One region of the Alcanivorax xiamenensis genome, then DNA from elsewhere that is predicted to be linked to it. Evidence: predicted binding sites of a transcription regulator. Region 1 holds the regulator's gene; each other region holds the start of a gene.
What was found. The regulator sigma-54, encoded in region 1, starts transcription at its own class of promoters, with help from an activator protein. The targets are predictions, from matches to a motif close to TGGCACNNNNNTTGCTNT.

Region 1 (5,205 bases):
CGGCGAGGTGGAATACCGGCTTCTCGCCGACAACCTGGAACAATACGAACGTGAAGCGCTGACGCTGCTCACCGGCCCGGACCTGAGTCTGAACAACGGCAACAACCAGTGGACCATCCAGGCGGACAATGGTGAAGTACGCGACAACGGTGACCTGATCGTGTTCGAAAACAATGTCGAGGCGGTCAGCAAGAACAACGGCGTCACCCTCGACACCCGGGAGCTGCACTACCTGAGCCGCGATCGCCAGGTTTCCGCCCCGGACACCGTCACCATGCGACACAGCGAAGGCAGCACCCGGGCGGGCAGCATGGACGCGGATCTGGATACCGGGCGCATGACTCTCAAGCAAGGAGTAGTAAGTGAATTCAAAGGACCCAAGCCCTAACGGTCCGGTGCACGGCCCACTGCGCCGCCTGCGCGTGGTCATGGCCGCCGCCCTCCTGGTCCCGGCACTGGCCGTGGCCCAGTCCGGCGCCGAAGGCCCGGTGGAGGTCAGTGCCAACCAGGCCGTGTTCGAACGGGACGCCGGCACTGGCGTATACCGGGGCGACGCCGAACTGATTCAGGGCAACCGCAAACTCAACGCCGACGTCTTGCGCCTGTTCACCGAGAATGAGCAACTGGTGCGAGTGGAAGCCACCGGCAGTCCAGTGCGCATGCGCGAAGGCAAGGACCTGAACGCCCACGCCGACAAGCTGGTTTACGACCTCAAACGCCGCCGCCTGATCCTCACTGGCAACGCCTATGTGCAGCATCAGGGCAATACCTTCGAGGGCGCACGGGTGGAATACGACCTCAACTCCCGGCGCATGGACGCCAGCAGCGAGGGCGACAAACGGGTGCGGCTGGTGATTCCGGCCACGAACGCCTCCCAGGCACAGAATGGCGACGACGAAACGTCGCAAAGCAAGCAGACCGGCCAGGATCAGGGCGATGACAATACCCAATCGCCCACCAGCGAAACCCCGGCCTCCACGCCGGCGAGCCCCCCCAGCAACACGGAGAGCCCCTGACCATGGCGAAACTGAATGCCCGCCAACTGGCCAAAAGCTACAAGGGGCGCCGGGTCATCGAGGACGTCTCCCTGGAGGTGGAAGCGGGCCAGATCGTCGGCCTGCTGGGCCCAAACGGTGCCGGCAAGACTACCTGTTTCTATATGATCGTCGGGCTGGTGGAAGCGGACGCCGGGCGCATCGAGATCAATGGTGAGGACATCACCCACCTGCCCATGCACGGACGCGCCAAGCGTGGCATCGGCTATCTGCCCCAGGAGGCGAGCATCTTCCGCCGCCTGACCGTCGAGCAGAACATCATGGCGATCCTCGAAACCCGCAAGGAACTGAGCAAAACCGAGCGCGAGCAGGAACTGAACAACCTGCTCGAGGAATTTCACATTACCCATATCCGCGACAGCATGGGCATGAGCCTGTCCGGCGGTGAGCGGCGGCGGGCGGAAATCGCCCGTGGCCTGGCCACGGACCCGGCGTTCATTTTGCTGGATGAGCCGTTCGCCGGGGTGGACCCGATCTCGGTGAATGACATCAAGGGCATTATCCGCCACCTCAAGGATCGCGGCATCGGCGTGCTGATCACCGACCACAACGTGCGCGAAACGCTGGATATCTGTGATACCGCCTATATCTGCAGCGCCGGCCACATCATCGCCGAGGGCGATTCCCAGACCATCCTCGGCAACCAGCAGGTCCGCGACGTCTATCTGGGTGCGGACTTCCGGCTTTGACTTATCAGGAGAACCGCTGGCGCCCCATAAATTGCTGGCACGCTTACACGCAACACGCTGGCACGCCAAGTCCAAGACCTGAAAATGTCATGCCGGACTTGATCCGGCATCGCCCTCCGGCAACACCCGGCATTTGGAGCCGCCATCCATGGCGGCCGCCCCCACAATCGCGGGACACCAGTGACTCTCTTCATACTGGAAGGAACCACGATTCTCCTTACTCTTTTTCAATTGCAATTTCAACATTGGCATACATATTGCTTAAATGGATTGCTAAGCGTTGAAAGACGCTGCTATTCTGCCGCCTTGGCGATTCACCAGACCACCAAGGCAGTATGAAACCGAGTCTACAACTCCAGATCGGCCAGCAACTCACCATGACGCCGCAGCTGCAACAGGCGATTCGCTTGCTGCAGCTGTCGACGCTGGACCTGCGCCAGGAAATCCAGCAGGCCGTGGAAACCAACCCCCTGCTGGAACTCGAGGAGGGAGGCGAAACCTATACCGAGGATGACTCCCCCGCCGACGAGGATTGGGAAGCGGAGGAAATGGACCTCGAACGGGACCAGGCCCTGGACGATCTGGTGGAAGGGCCGGTGGAGAGCGACAGCGAATGGGACGACCTCTATGTGGGGCAGTCCGGTTCCGGCTCGGGCAGCGGCGAAGACGATGACGCCGACGCCTGGCAGCAGCGCCACGTCGCTCCGGTCACCCTGCAGGACCATCTGCTCTGGCAACTCAATCTCAGCCCGATGAGCGACCGGGACCGCGTCATCGCCGGTATCCTCATCGACGCCCTCGACCACCGCGGCTACCTGTCCCTGCCCCTGGATGATGTGATCGGCACCGCCGAGCGGCAAATCGCCGACGCCGATGATCCGGTGGAGGAAGACGAAGTGGTGGCGGTCCTGCATCGGCTGCAACAATTCGACCCGGTCGGTGTGGCCTGCCGTGACCTGGCCGAGTGCCTGGGCGTGCAACTGCGACAGCAGGCCGCCGACACGCCACACCTGGACACCGCCACTGCCCTGCTTGAGCACCTCACGCTATTGGAGAAGCACGACTATGCCGGGCTACGCCGGGCCATGGGGGTGACGGAAGGCGAACTCCTCGATGCCCTGGCGCTGCTGCGCACCCTGGACCCCGCCCCGGGCGAACACATCGGCGGCGAAGTGGCGGAATACGCGGTGCCCGACGTGGTGGTGCGCCCTTTCCGTGGCGGCTGGCGGGTGGAACTGAACGAGGAGGTACTGCCCAAGGTCAACCTGAACGCCCAATACGCCCGTCTGGCCCGCCGCACCGAGGGCGAGGACGGCCAGTACCTGCGCAACTGCATGCAGGAGGCACGCTGGTTCCTGAAAAGCCTGCAGAGCCGTAACGACACTTTGCTGAAGGTGGCGCGCCGCATCGTCGAGGTGCAGCAGGACTTCTTCCACTATGGCGAGGAAGCCATGAAACCGCTGGTGCTGGCCGATATCGCCGAGGCGGTGGAAATGCACGAATCCACCATCAGCCGGGTCACCAATCAGAAGTTCATGCTCACCCCCCGCGGGGTGTTCGAGCTTAAATATTTCTTTTCCAGTCACGTGGACACGGAAGGCGGCGGTGAATGTTCTTCCACCGCCATTCGTGCCATCATTAAGAAGCTGGTCGCCGCCGAGAACCCTCGCAAGCCGCTCAGCGACAATAAGCTGGCCAGTTTGCTTAATGAGCAAGGGATCAAGGTGGCGCGCCGGACCGTCGCCAAGTATCGAGAGGCGATGCGAATCCCGTCTTCCAGCGCTCGCAAACGCCTGGTTTGACGACGCGGGAAACGGCTTGTAACCCGGGCCTGGGGCCAGGGTTAAATAACGAGGCAAAGGAGCCAGCTATGCAAATCAACATCAGTGGCCATCACCTGGATATCACCGAAGCCCTTCGTGACTATGTGGACGACAAGTTTTCCAAGTTGGAACGGCACTTCGACCAGATCACCAGTATTCAGGTGATTCTGTCTCCGGAGCCGAAGACCCACAAGGCGGAATCCACCATCCACATTTCCGGCGCCGAAGTCTTCGCCACCGCCGAGGCTGGTGACATGTACGCGGCTATTGATGCCCTGACCAGCAAGCTGGATCGTCAGATTCTCAAACACAAGGAGAAGACCGTGAGCCGCAAGCACGGTCACTAAGCGGATCTATGCGAGTACGAGAACTCCTCACCGAGGACCGCACCCATAACGGTATCGAGGTGGGTAGCAAAAAACGTCTTCTGGATCAGGTTGCCGAACTGGCCGCGGCCAGTTGCGGCGACCTCGGAGCCCAGGAGGTGTTCGATGCACTGGTGGCCCGGGAGCGCCTGGGCTCCACCGGTATCGGTGAAGGTATCGCCATTCCCCACTGCCGACTCGGACGCTGCGAGCAGGCGGTGGGCCTGCTGCTGAAACTGGCCGAACCGGTGGACTTCGATGCCGTGGACGGCCGACCGGTGGATCTGGTGTTCGTTCTGCTGGTGCCTGAACAAAATCCCGAGCAGCACCTCAAGACCCTGAGCCACCTGGCCAACCTGTTCAACGACGAGGATTATCGGCGTGAACTGCGCCAGGCAATGGACGATCACCAGCTTTACATTACCGCCGTGGAGTCCGAGGCCGAATTGCGCCTGGCTTCATAAGCTACGACAGGGCCCGCGCGGCCGGTTTTCCCCGGCCCGGGCGTCTTTTGGGGGAAGAAAGCGGCAATCGCCATGAAACTGACCATTCTCAGCGGCCGGTCCGGATCCGGTAAAACCACAGCCCTACAGGCACTGGAAGACCATGGCTATTATTGCGTGGACAATCTGCCATTGGGTCTGCTGCCGCAACTGGCCGGGCAGTTGGATGATGAAGACCGGGTACTGGAGCGGGTCGCCGTCGGGGTCGATGCCCGCAACCTGCCGAGACAACTGCTGGCGTTCCCCTCCACCCTGGCGGAGTTACGCAAGCTGCAGGTGGAAACGGAAATCATCTTTCTCGACGCCGATCACGGCACCCTGCTCAAACGCTTCAGCGCCACTCGCCGCCCCCACCCGCTCAGCGGCGATGATCGCACCCTGGCCGACGCCATCGCCTATGAAGCCGAACTGCTCGCCGACATCCGTATGCGCGCGGACCTGGTGATCGACACCAGCACCCTGGATGTCCATTCCCTGCGCAACCAGATCCGTCAGCGGGTCGCCGGCCGCAATGTCCGCCTCTCGTTGCTGATCCAGTCGTTCGGTTTTAAGAATGGCTTACCCAACGACGCCGATTTGGTCTATGACGTGCGCATGCTGCCCAATCCCCACTGGCACGGTGATCTGCGCGCTCTGACCGGTCGCGACGACGAGGTGGCGGCCTTCCTGCAATCTCATCAGGAAACCGAAGATTTGATCGACGATATTTTCCAGTTCCTGGTTCGCTGGCTGCCCAGCTACGCCGCCAACGACCGCAGTTACGTTACCGT
Region 2 (5,205 bases), on a different contig from region 1:
AGAGTACGTAGGGCAGGATCACGTCCATGGACAGGTAGCGGCGTACCAGGAAGATGCGATAACCCAGCCCTTCGGTGGCGGCGATGGCTTCGGCGGCGATCAGGAACAGCCACGCCGAGCCCAATGACAAGCGCACGGCACTGATCAGACGCGGCATGATCTGCGGCCACACCAGGCGCAGGATGATCTGCCAGGTGTTGGCGCCGAGCGTCTGCATCTTGATCACCTGCTCGGCTGGGATCTCCCGGGCTCTTTGCTGCAAGTCGCGAATCAGAAAAGGCGTAATACCGATGATGATCAGCATCACCTTGGCCAGTTCGCCGAGCCCGAACAGAATGAACAGGATCGGCAGGATCGCCATCGGCGGCACCAGCGACAGCCCGGTGATCAGCGGAGACAGGCCCGCGCGGGCATAGGGCAGGGTGCCGGTGACAATGCCGAAGATCAGCCCCATCAAGGCGCTGATGCCGACGCCGATGGTCAGACGGGTGAGACTGGCCAGGGTATCCGCCCACAACAGGTATTCACCGCTGCGCTTGCTGGGCTCGAATGCCATGCGCTGAATGGCGTCGCCCATGGCGCTGAACGACGGCAGCAGCTTGTCGTTGGGGTTGGCTTCCAGGCGGGCATCGGAAGCCAGCAGGTACACCACCAGCAGCAGGGCGAAGGGCAGCAGCCCCAGCGCCCAGGTGGCGACCGGTCCGGGGTGCCGGTTGATCAACTTCTTCATGGCGACTCCTGTGGGCGGTGACGAAGCGCGGGGGCGCGGTTACAGCTCACCCTCGGCGGCCATGGTCATATAGGTCGGGTCGAAGCGCAGTTTGACGTTGCCGCTGTTGCCGTAGACGCCGGCGGGGGTTTCCACGCCAACGAAACCGGCATCCGGAGCGCCTTCGCCGAGCAGACCGTGGTCAAAGGAGAATTCCGCCACTTTCTGCATGGTCTCCTTCAACGCCGGGCTGTTGGTGAAGGCCACCGCGTCTTCGGCCTGGTCGAACAGGCGGGTGGCGTCGAGCTGCGTTTGCAGACCGTCCAGGTCGGTGGCGGCGATATTGGCCAGATGCTGACGGAAGCCGCTGTCATCCAGGTGCCCCATGATTTCGTACCAGGCGCCGGTGAGTGCCTTGCCCAGGGCGGGGTTGGCTTTGAGGGTCTCGGTGTTCACCACCATCAGATCGATGATCTCGCCGGGAATGCGGGATGAATCGAACACCAGGTTGGCCTCGGGGGATTCCTTAATGGTGCCCAGCAACGGATTCCAGGTGGCCAGGGCGGTCACGTCGGGGGTATTGAAGGCGGACACCAGATCGGCGTCGGCGGTATTGACCACGGTGATATCGCGCTCGCTGAGCCCGACGCTGTCCAGTGCCCGGGCCAGTAGATAGTGGGACACGGACAGTTCCACCAGATTGACGCGGCGGCCGTTGATGGCCTCGAGCGTGTCGGCGTCTTTTAACACGATGCCATCGTTGCCGTTGGAGAAGTCCCCAACGATGAGGGCGGTGCTGTCGACACCGCCGGCGGCGGGAATGGTCAGGGCGTCCATGTTGGTCATGGTGCAGCCGTCGAACTGGCCGGCGGTGTACTGGTTGATGGACTCGACGTAATCGTTGATCTGAACCACATCGATATCAATGTCGTACTTGTCCGCCCACTTATCGACGATGCCTTCGGCGGCGCCGTAGTCCCACGGCAACCAGCCCACGTAGATGGACCAGCAAACCTTGAAGCTGTCCCGGGCCTGGGCCGGTGAAGTCAGTGTCAGCGCGAGCAGGGCGGTGGTGCAGACGGTGGTGAGCAAACGGGTCATGTCGGACCTCCTGGGTTACGGACGAAGAGGAATCCAATGACAGGTGTCATCGTGTCCTCCCGGGCTTTTGTCCCGCCGTGTAACCTTCAGCGAAGGTCGACTGCTCTCGGACCAGGCATCGGCGGTGCCGATCGGAACCCTAGCGGTCTATTGGAAGCAAATTGTCGAGTGTGGATGGCCACCGGCCATTCGATTCCTCATGCCGGTATACCAGCAAGAGCGGTGCCAAATCGGTGCAGGCCAGGGATTGCGGGGGATCGTGGGAAAAAAAACGGTGCGGAGGGCTTGCGGATGGGCCGGGCATGGCGCTGGTTTGGTGCGCCATGCCCGAAGGTGGTGCATTCAGGGGCGTCAGGGAGTGCTATCGAGAAACTCCGTCAGGGCCCGCCAACTCTCGCGGTCGGCTTCGGCGTCGTAGGCCAGGGGCATGTCGAAACGCTGACCAAACTGGTCCGCCTCGGGATTGGTGAAGCCGTGTTTGGCGTCGGGGAAGCTGAGCAACTGGTATTCCGCGCCGGCGTTGTTCAATTCCTCCACCAGTGCCGAGACCTGCTCCGGTGGCACCATGGGGTCGGCTTGCCCGGTGGCCACCAGAATGCGCGCCTTGATGTCGCCGGGGCCGGCCGGATTCTGTGTCGCCAGGGTGCCATGGAAACTGGCCACGCCGGCCAGATCATTGCCTTTGCGGGCCTGCTCCAGCACCACGCCGCCGCCGAAACAGTAGCCCACCGCGTAAACCCGCTGATCATCCACGTACTGCATTTTGCGCAGCAGCGTCTTGGCGGCGTTGAAGCGGGCGGTCATCTTTTCCGGGTCGGCCAGCGCCTGCTCCATGAACGCCTTGGCGTCCTTGGGGTGCTGCGCCACTTTTTCGTTGTACATGTCCACGGCCAGCGCCACATAACCTTCCGCGGCCAGTTGCCGGCTCCGGTTGCGGATGTAGTTGTTCAGGCCCCACCATTCGTGGACCACGATGACCCCGGCGGTGAGCCGTTCCTGATCCTCGTCCATGTACAGCACGCCAGTGCCGACGCCACCGGGAAGGTTCACTTTCTGTTCAATGATGTCGGCCTGGGCCAGGGAACCGAGCAGCAGCAGGCTCAGTGCGATCAGGCGGGTCATGAGTTCTCCTTGTCCGGGGTGTCGGCGGTGGTGGCGTCTTCCCAGACCCAGCGTAAAGGCTCACCGAAGTCGTCATGGATCAGCCGGCGGCGCGGCGCGGCGGATCGGGCGCGGCGGACCTTGGGCTTATGCTTGCGGGCGTCGATGGTGGCGGCCAGCCGTGACAAATCGGTGCGTTGAGGCTTGGGGGTGTGACTGAACGGGGATAACGGCCGGGCACCGTGAGAAGGCTCTCCGCTGGTGCCGGGCGGCACGCGCTGGATACTCCCGCCCCGGGACAGAAAACGCTCCATATCCCGGCGCAGTCGCTCGCGCTGCTGTTCCTTGGTGGTACGCACTTTCATGGGGAAGGCGAATCATCGGCGTGGACGACCTTCAAAGATAGCAGCGCGGCGACGGGAAGGCCACCGACGAAGATCGCTGGTGGCGCATTTTCCGGGTTAAAGCGCGGTTCGCGGGCGTTTGGGAATAGTGGTGCTGTCCTCGGCGCCACTGTTGCCGGTGCTGCCACCGGCACGTAGGGGGTGACAGTTTTCAATCACCACCTGACCCTCCAGCAGATTGCCACGGGAGTATTCACGGAAAATGCAGCGGTTGGTTTCCGGGTCGTAATTCTCGATCCACAGGTTATCGCCTTTCCAGGTGGCGGCGATGTGCTGCTGCCCCGCCGGTACGCTCAGTGTCATGGTGCCGCCCAGCCGCTTGACGAAGATCTGCTCAAGCCAGAAGTAATACAACACGGTGCCCGCCAGCCACACCAGCACCGCCAGAATCACCGCCGGCTTCCACTTGCCCATGCGGGCGCCGACCAGGAACAGGCTGAGAAAAATCAGGATCGCAACCAGGACCCAATAGAGGTAAGTAATCATGCGTGTCTCCGCAAATCCTTGTATTGTAGTGTCGCCGCCTTCGCTGGCGGAGCCGGATATGTTTTGATGATAGCAACTGTCGACGCGGGAGATGTAAAACCATGCAACAGTGGTGGGTTTATATACTGCGCTGCGTGGACGGTTCACTGTATACCGGTGTCACCACGGATGTGGAGCGCCGTCGCCGGGAACACAATGAAGGCCCCCGTGGTGCCCGTTATACCCGGGCACGGCGGCCAGTGACCCTGGTTTGGCGGGCGGCGGTGGCGGATCGCGCCAGCGCCTGCCGGCTCGAAGCCCGCATCAAGGCGCAGCCGCGCACCGTCAAGGAGCGGTTGCTGGCCATGGGCCAAGGCAATACAAATGACGTTCAGAGCGTTCTGGACGTCCTCGGTTTGGATACGGAGACCCCGCAATGAAGCATTGGCGTTTTGTCCTGTTGCTGTCGATTCTGTTCGGCGTTACCGGCTGTGGCATCAATAACATTCCCACCTATGATGAGCAGGTGAAGGCGGCCTGGGGACAGGTGGAGAACCAGTATCAGCGGCGCGCGGATCTGGTGCCCAACCTGGTCAGTACGGTACGGGGCTACATGGAACACGAGCGGGATGTGCTGGTGGAGGTCACCGAAGCCCGCGCTAAGGTCGGTTCCATTCAGGCCGATGAAAGTCTGATCAACGACCCGCAGAAGCTGCAGCAGTTCGAGGCGGCGCAGCAGCAACTCGGTTCTGCTTTGCAGCGCCTGATGGTGGTGGTGGAGCGCTATCCGGATCTCAAGGCCAACCAGAACTTCCTGGCCTTGCAATCGCAGTTGGAAGGCACCGAGAACCGCATCGCCGTGGCGCGCCGGGACTACATCACCGCGGTGCAGCAGTACAACACCGAGATACGCACCTTCCCGGGGCGGATCTGGCACGGCATCCTTTACAGCGACATGGAAGTGCGTCCTTCCTTCGAAGCCACCACGGAAGGGGCGGAACAAGCGCCCCAGGTTAACTTCAACTGATGCGACTACTGCTCTGCACTCTGCTGATGCTGGTGCTGCCCACGGCCTGGGCGGCGCCGGAATTCCCCGCTCTGACCGGCCGTGTGGTGGATAATGCCGGCCTGCTTTCTTCCCAACAGGCACGGGCACTGGAGCAGCGCCTGGCCGAGGCCGAGAGCCGCACCTCCAACCAGGTCGTCGTGGTGACCCTGCCGGATCTGCAGGGCTACGCCATCGCGGACTACGGTTATCAGTTGGGCCGGGCCTGGGGGATCGGTCAGGCCGAACATGACAACGGCGCCTTGCTGATTATCGCTCCCAAGGAACGCAAGATTCGCATCGAGGTGGGCTATGGACTCGAAGGTGTGCTCACCGATGCGTTGTCCCACGCCATTATTCAGAACGAAATCCAGCCCGCG
Region 3 (5,205 bases), 100 kb from region 1:
ACAGTTCCTTTTCCGCCATCTCCTCCGCCATCTCCGGTGTTGTACAGCTCAAGGTCTCCATCCCCAGTGTGGTCTTGATGTACCGGATATCCAGCTCAACATGCCAGCGGCTGCGGTATAACGCTTTCAACGCTTGGCGCGATGCCCTAGCCGGATCATACAAGGTGGTAATCAGCACCTTTCCTCCCAGCGCCACTTCACGCAAGACGATATCGTCCGGCAGTGCCTGATTAGTGCGCCAGACTCATCCAGTCCGGACGCTGGCAAGGTTTACTAATCCGGATCAAATGATCCTTGTGGCCCAGGCGCTTTCCTATACGGAAGTCTGTTGTCAGCTTGCGAGCGCCATTTTGCTCGAACACGACATCCACACCGCGGGCCAGACAGTCCGCCAGAATCACATAACTACCACACAGACCGTCCCCCAGGAGGATATCGCCAGCGTTGAGGCCAGGCAGCAATGAACGGTTCGCTGGCGCTTTTACCCGCGTAAGGCCCCATTGCCGCATTCAGTACGGCACCGCTGGCCAGACAGGTGACGGCGACAATGCGACACAGTGGGAAATCCTGGCCGGGTTTCTGCGAGCGCTGTTGGGGGTAAACCTCTTGATTGGCGGGCGTATCCGGCAGGGTCACGGTGGTGCCGTCAACGATGTGAACAGGTCGCCCCTGCCAATGCCAGCTGTCAGGTACTTTCTCGTTGCTCAACGTTCCTGTAGCGCGTGCTGGAGAAGAGACCAACTCCAGTGATAAACGCTGCCGAGCTTTGCAATAGCCGCCCGTAAAAGTACTGCACGCCTTGCGCCCTCCCAGCCAGCGTGCCACCGCAGCTTCGTTGGCCACTCGCTGACAGGAGCGATCCGCTTGCATTACCCGGCTCAGAAACATCGCCATGGTTTCTATTGGCGGGAAGAGCCGTTCCCGGTGCTCGGGCAATAAAGATTCCAGTACATAAAAGAGCTCTGCCGAGGTCAGCAGATTGAAAAAGCGGATGGCATCCTGGCGAGACAGTTTTTGTTTGATTGCTGCTGAAATCGATTCTGTTTAGCATACATAGGAGCTGATCCTTGGCGGGGTGCGATTCTTTGGCGAGATAAACACGCCGCCATTGGATCAGCTTTTTTTCTTCTGGATCAAGGCCTTATTGATTAAGTAAGTGCCATTCAGTCCTGGCCCCAACATGCTCTCGCAGGAAAGTTACTTACATTCAGTCGGAGCATAACGCTCATTCACACTCCCGGTGTTGACCGGCAGATTACGATTCGAAGCAGTGGTGCTGAGAGCGGAAGCACATGCCCAATCGATATTCCCCTCAAGACCAGCCGCCAATGCCGCCAAACCTATGGACGGGGTGAGAACGATTGTTTCGCCATCAATTTGGGGCGTTTCTGCACTATAGGTAATCGTGATGACACCATCATCCGCGTTGATCGTAATATCGTCTACGTATTTGGTTGCCACCCACTTGTTAGCCCATTCCGCAGCTGCAGAATTTACGCCATTCATGTCATTAGAGTAAAACCCATCAACAACCGCAACCTTAGCGGAAGCAGCTAGTGCGAGACCTTCCGTCACCTTGGAGCGAACGGTGTAATCCTGATAAGCCGGAATAGCGACCGCCGCCAGAATCCCGATGATCGCCACCACGATCATCAATTCAATCAGCGTAAAACCCTTTTGCACGTTTTTCATTTTTGCGTCTCCATAGCGGGAACTGTGTTTTCCGTGCTCACCCCCAAGGCGAGCGTCGCGCTCTCCCCAATGCAGCTACCGGGCCAATTTGCCTGAGCCAGGATTCACGGGGGCTGGAGACAAAGTGTGAACGGTGCACTCTGCCACTCCGCGTCAGCCACTGACCGGTTTTGTCACCCGGGTTGGACGGAAATCGGCACTTACTCGCGGCTGCATCCCAGCCCGGTCTTCTCCGGAGCGGCTTTAGCGTCGCTGGGCGTGTCAGCGTGTCAGCCCTTATGAATTGGGACCCGGTTCTCAGCCACCAGGCACCGGCTCTTTACAGCCCGGGCAAAGGCTGCCAATCTTCTGATTCATAAGAATTATTTCCTATCAACAAACTCAGCCTTTCCGACCCATGAGCAGTCCCCAATCATCCCTGAGCGGCCTGGCGCGCCGCCTGGTCAACGAAGGCCATCTGTCCACCGAGCAGGTGGTGGAAGCGGCCGGAACCGCCCGACGGGAGCAGATGCCACTGGTTCGGCGGCTGGTGAGTTCGGGGCTGCTGAGCGCCGCCACCGTGGCGCGGGCCTCCGCCGAGGAATTCGGGGATCCGATCATCGATCTGGATGCCTTCTCCCCGGACGCTTTGGTCAAGGACCTGGTGGACACCAAGCTGATCGCCCGCCACACCGTCCTGCCCTTGTACAAAAGGGGCAGCCGCCTGTTCGTCGCGGTATCCGATCCCACCAATCTGCCGGCACTGGAGGAGATCCGTTTCAATACCGGTCTCAACGTGGAAACGGTGATCGTCGAGGACGACAAGCTGACCCGCTGGATCGACCGGTTGGAATCGGAGGCGGAAGGCGAGGCGTTCGCCGGCCTGGATGAGGGACTGGATAACCTGGACGTGGCCGACGGCGAGTCGGCGGGTGACGCCAAGGACGAAAGCACCGGCGCCGACGATGCCCCCATCGTTCGTTTCGTCAACAAGCTGCTACTCGATGCCATCAAGGGCGGCGCCTCGGACCTGCACTTCGAGCCTTACGAAAAGACCTACCGGGTACGGTTCCGCCAGGATGGTGTGTTGCAGACCATGTCCAAGCCACCGGTCAACAGCGCCAGCAAGATCGCGGCCCGGCTCAAAGTGATGGCACGCCTGGATATCTCCGAGCGGCGGATTCCCCAGGACGGCCGCATCAAGCTGAAGATTTCCAAAAACCGCGCCATCGATTTCCGGGTCAATACCTGCCCCACCCTGTTTGGCGAAAAGATCGTGCTGCGGATTCTGGACCCGGACAGTGCCAGGATGGGCATCGACGCCCTGGGTTATGAGCCCGAACAGAAAGAGATGTACATGAAGGCCCTGAACCAGCCCCAGGGTATGATCCTGGTCACCGGCCCCACCGGTTCCGGCAAGACCGTGTCTCTTTATACCGGCGTGAACATCCTCAACACCCCGGAGCGGAACATTTCCACCGCCGAGGATCCGGTGGAAATCAACCTGGAAGGTATTAATCAGGTCAACGTGAATCCCAGACAAGGGCTCGATTTCTCTTCCGCGCTGCGGGCGTTCCTGCGTCAGGATCCCGACGTCATTCTGGTGGGGGAGATCCGCGACCTGGAGACCGCGGAGATTGCCGTGAAAGCGGCCCAGACCGGTCACCTGGTGTTATCGACCCTGCATACCAACAGCGCGCCGGAAACCCTGACCCGTCTGCGTAACATGGGTGTGCCGTCGTTCAACATCGCCACTTCGGTGAGCCTGATCATTGCCCAGCGGCTGGCCCGCCGTCTTTGCAGCCATTGCAAGGAACCGGTGGAGGTGCCCAGGCCCTCGCTGCTTGCGATGGGCTTCACGGAACAGGATATCGAGAGCGGCTTTACTGTGTTCGGGCCGAAGGGCTGCCCAAAATGCAATAACGGCTACAAAGGCCGGGTGGGGATCTATGAAGTGGTCCGGGTCACCGACGGCATCGCGCGCATCATCATGCAGGATGGGAACTCCATCGAGATCGCCGACCAGTGCCGCAAGGAAGGTTTCAACGATCTGCACCGCTCCGGGCTGCTCAAGGTGATGCAGGGGGTCACCAGCCTGGAGGAAGTGGACCGGGTCACCAGCGGCCACTAGAACGTTTGGGGACGTGCGCGCGGATTTTCCGTGGCGCGCGACACGATTAAGGGGGATACAGGACGCCTATGGCTAAGACAGCGGCGCAACAGAAGACCGCCACTTTTCTCTACGAAGGCCTCGATCGCAAGGGCAGCAAAGTCAAAGGGGAGATCAGCGGCAAGGGCCCGGCGCTGGTGCGCGCGGAGTTGCGCCGCCAGGGCATCCAGGCGCGCAAGGTGATCAAGAAACGGGAGTTGTCGCTGGGCGGCAAGAAGAAAATCAAGCCCGCCGATATCGCCCTGTTCACCCGCCAAATGGCCACCATGATGAAAGCCGGCGTACCGCTGGTGCAATCCTTCGATATCGTTGCCGACGGTCTGGACAATCCATCGATGAAAGACGTCGTGCTGAAGATCAAGACCGAGGTGGAAGGGGGCAACAACTTTGCCGGTGCGCTGCGGCAACATCCGACTCTGTTCGACGATCTGTATTGCAGCCTGATCGAATCCGGCGAGGCCTCCGGTTCACTGGAAACCATGCTGGATCGCGTGGCGCTCTACAAAGAAAAAAGCGAGGCGTTGAAATCCAAAATCCGGAAAGCGGTGAAATACCCCATTGCCGTCATCTGTGTGGCGGTCATCGTTACCGGCATTCTTTTGGTGAAAGTCGTCCCGACCTTTCAGGAATTGTTTGAAGGGTTCGGGGCCGAATTGCCCGCCTTTACCCAGTTCGTCATTGGATTGTCCGAAGGGCTGCAGGCTCATTTTCTTCCCATATTATTGGGAGCCGGCGCGATCATCGCCGGCTTCATCCAGGGCAGGAAACGCTCCCAGGCCTTCAAGGACGCCGTCGATCGTCTCTTGCTGCGCTTGCCAATCATCGGCGATATCACCCATAAAGCCACCGTCGCCCGATTCGCCCGCACCCTGTCCACCACTTTCGCCGCCGGGGTTCCTCTGATCGACGCCCTGGACGCCTGCGCGGGCGCCACCGGCAATGTGGTCTATCGCAAGGCGGTATTGCAGGTCAAAGAAGACGTGGCCACTGGCCAACAGCTACAATTCGCCATGCGTTCCACCGGCGTTTTCCCGCCGATGGCCTTGCAGATGACCGCCATCGGCGAGGAATCCGGGGCCCTGGACGGTATGCTTGGTAAAGTCGCCACTTACTACGAGGATGAGGTGGATAATCTCGTGGACGGCCTGACCAGTATGCTGGAGCCGCTGATCATGTCGGTGCTGGGCGTGCTGATCGGTGGCCTGATTATCGCCATGTATCTGCCGATCTTCCAACTGGGTCAGGTGGTCTGACCAACAACAAACAGGACAACGTCATTCGTGTTTAGCTTTCTCGCCGACCAGCCCGCACTGCTCATTCTCTTCTGCACCGTGTTCGGGCTGCTGGTGGGCAGCTTTCTCAAT

Region 2: a site for sigma-54 is predicted at 2,021-2,038, ahead of A6D6_RS09165 (putative urea ABC transporter substrate-binding protein). Genes of this name have one in related genera too.
Region 3: a site for sigma-54 is predicted at 1,761-1,778, ahead of A6D6_RS01725 (pilin). Genes of this name have one in related genera too.

Annotation. Positions count from the first base shown of each region.
Region 1 covers NZ_AQPF01000002.1:138,689-143,893, forward strand. Annotated here, with positions in the region: gene lptC (LPS export ABC transporter periplasmic protein LptC) at 1-388, shown strand, start outside; gene lptA (lipopolysaccharide transport periplasmic protein LptA) at 363-1,016, shown strand; gene lptB (LPS export ABC transporter ATP-binding protein) at 1,019-1,744, shown strand; gene A6D6_RS02200 (RNA polymerase factor sigma-54) at 2,080-3,546, shown strand; gene hpf (ribosome hibernation-promoting factor, HPF/YfiA family) at 3,615-3,914, shown strand; gene ptsN (PTS IIA-like nitrogen regulatory protein PtsN) at 3,923-4,396, shown strand; gene rapZ (RNase adapter RapZ) at 4,469-5,205, shown strand, end outside.
Region 2 covers NZ_AQPF01000011.1:11,161-16,365, forward strand. Annotated here, with positions in the region: gene A6D6_RS09160 (ABC transporter permease) at 1-730, opposite strand, end outside; gene A6D6_RS09165 (putative urea ABC transporter substrate-binding protein) at 770-1,810, opposite strand; guanidine-I (ykkC/yxkD leader) riboswitch at 1,865-1,964, opposite strand; gene A6D6_RS09170 (dienelactone hydrolase family protein) at 2,162-2,932, opposite strand; gene A6D6_RS09175 (hypothetical protein) at 2,929-3,276, opposite strand; gene A6D6_RS09180 (hypothetical protein) at 3,373-3,801, opposite strand; gene A6D6_RS09185 (GIY-YIG nuclease family protein) at 3,903-4,220, shown strand; gene A6D6_RS09190 (LemA family protein) at 4,217-4,807, shown strand; gene A6D6_RS09195 (TPM domain-containing protein) at 4,807-5,205, shown strand, end outside.
Region 3 covers NZ_AQPF01000002.1:38,785-43,989, forward strand. Annotated here, with positions in the region: partial or broken gene A6D6_RS22200 (IS4 family transposase) at 1-1,035, opposite strand, end outside; gene A6D6_RS01725 (pilin) at 1,198-1,692, opposite strand; gene pilB (type IV-A pilus assembly ATPase PilB) at 2,090-3,802, shown strand; gene A6D6_RS01735 (type II secretion system F family protein) at 3,871-5,094, shown strand; gene A6D6_RS01740 (prepilin peptidase) at 5,122-5,205, shown strand, end outside.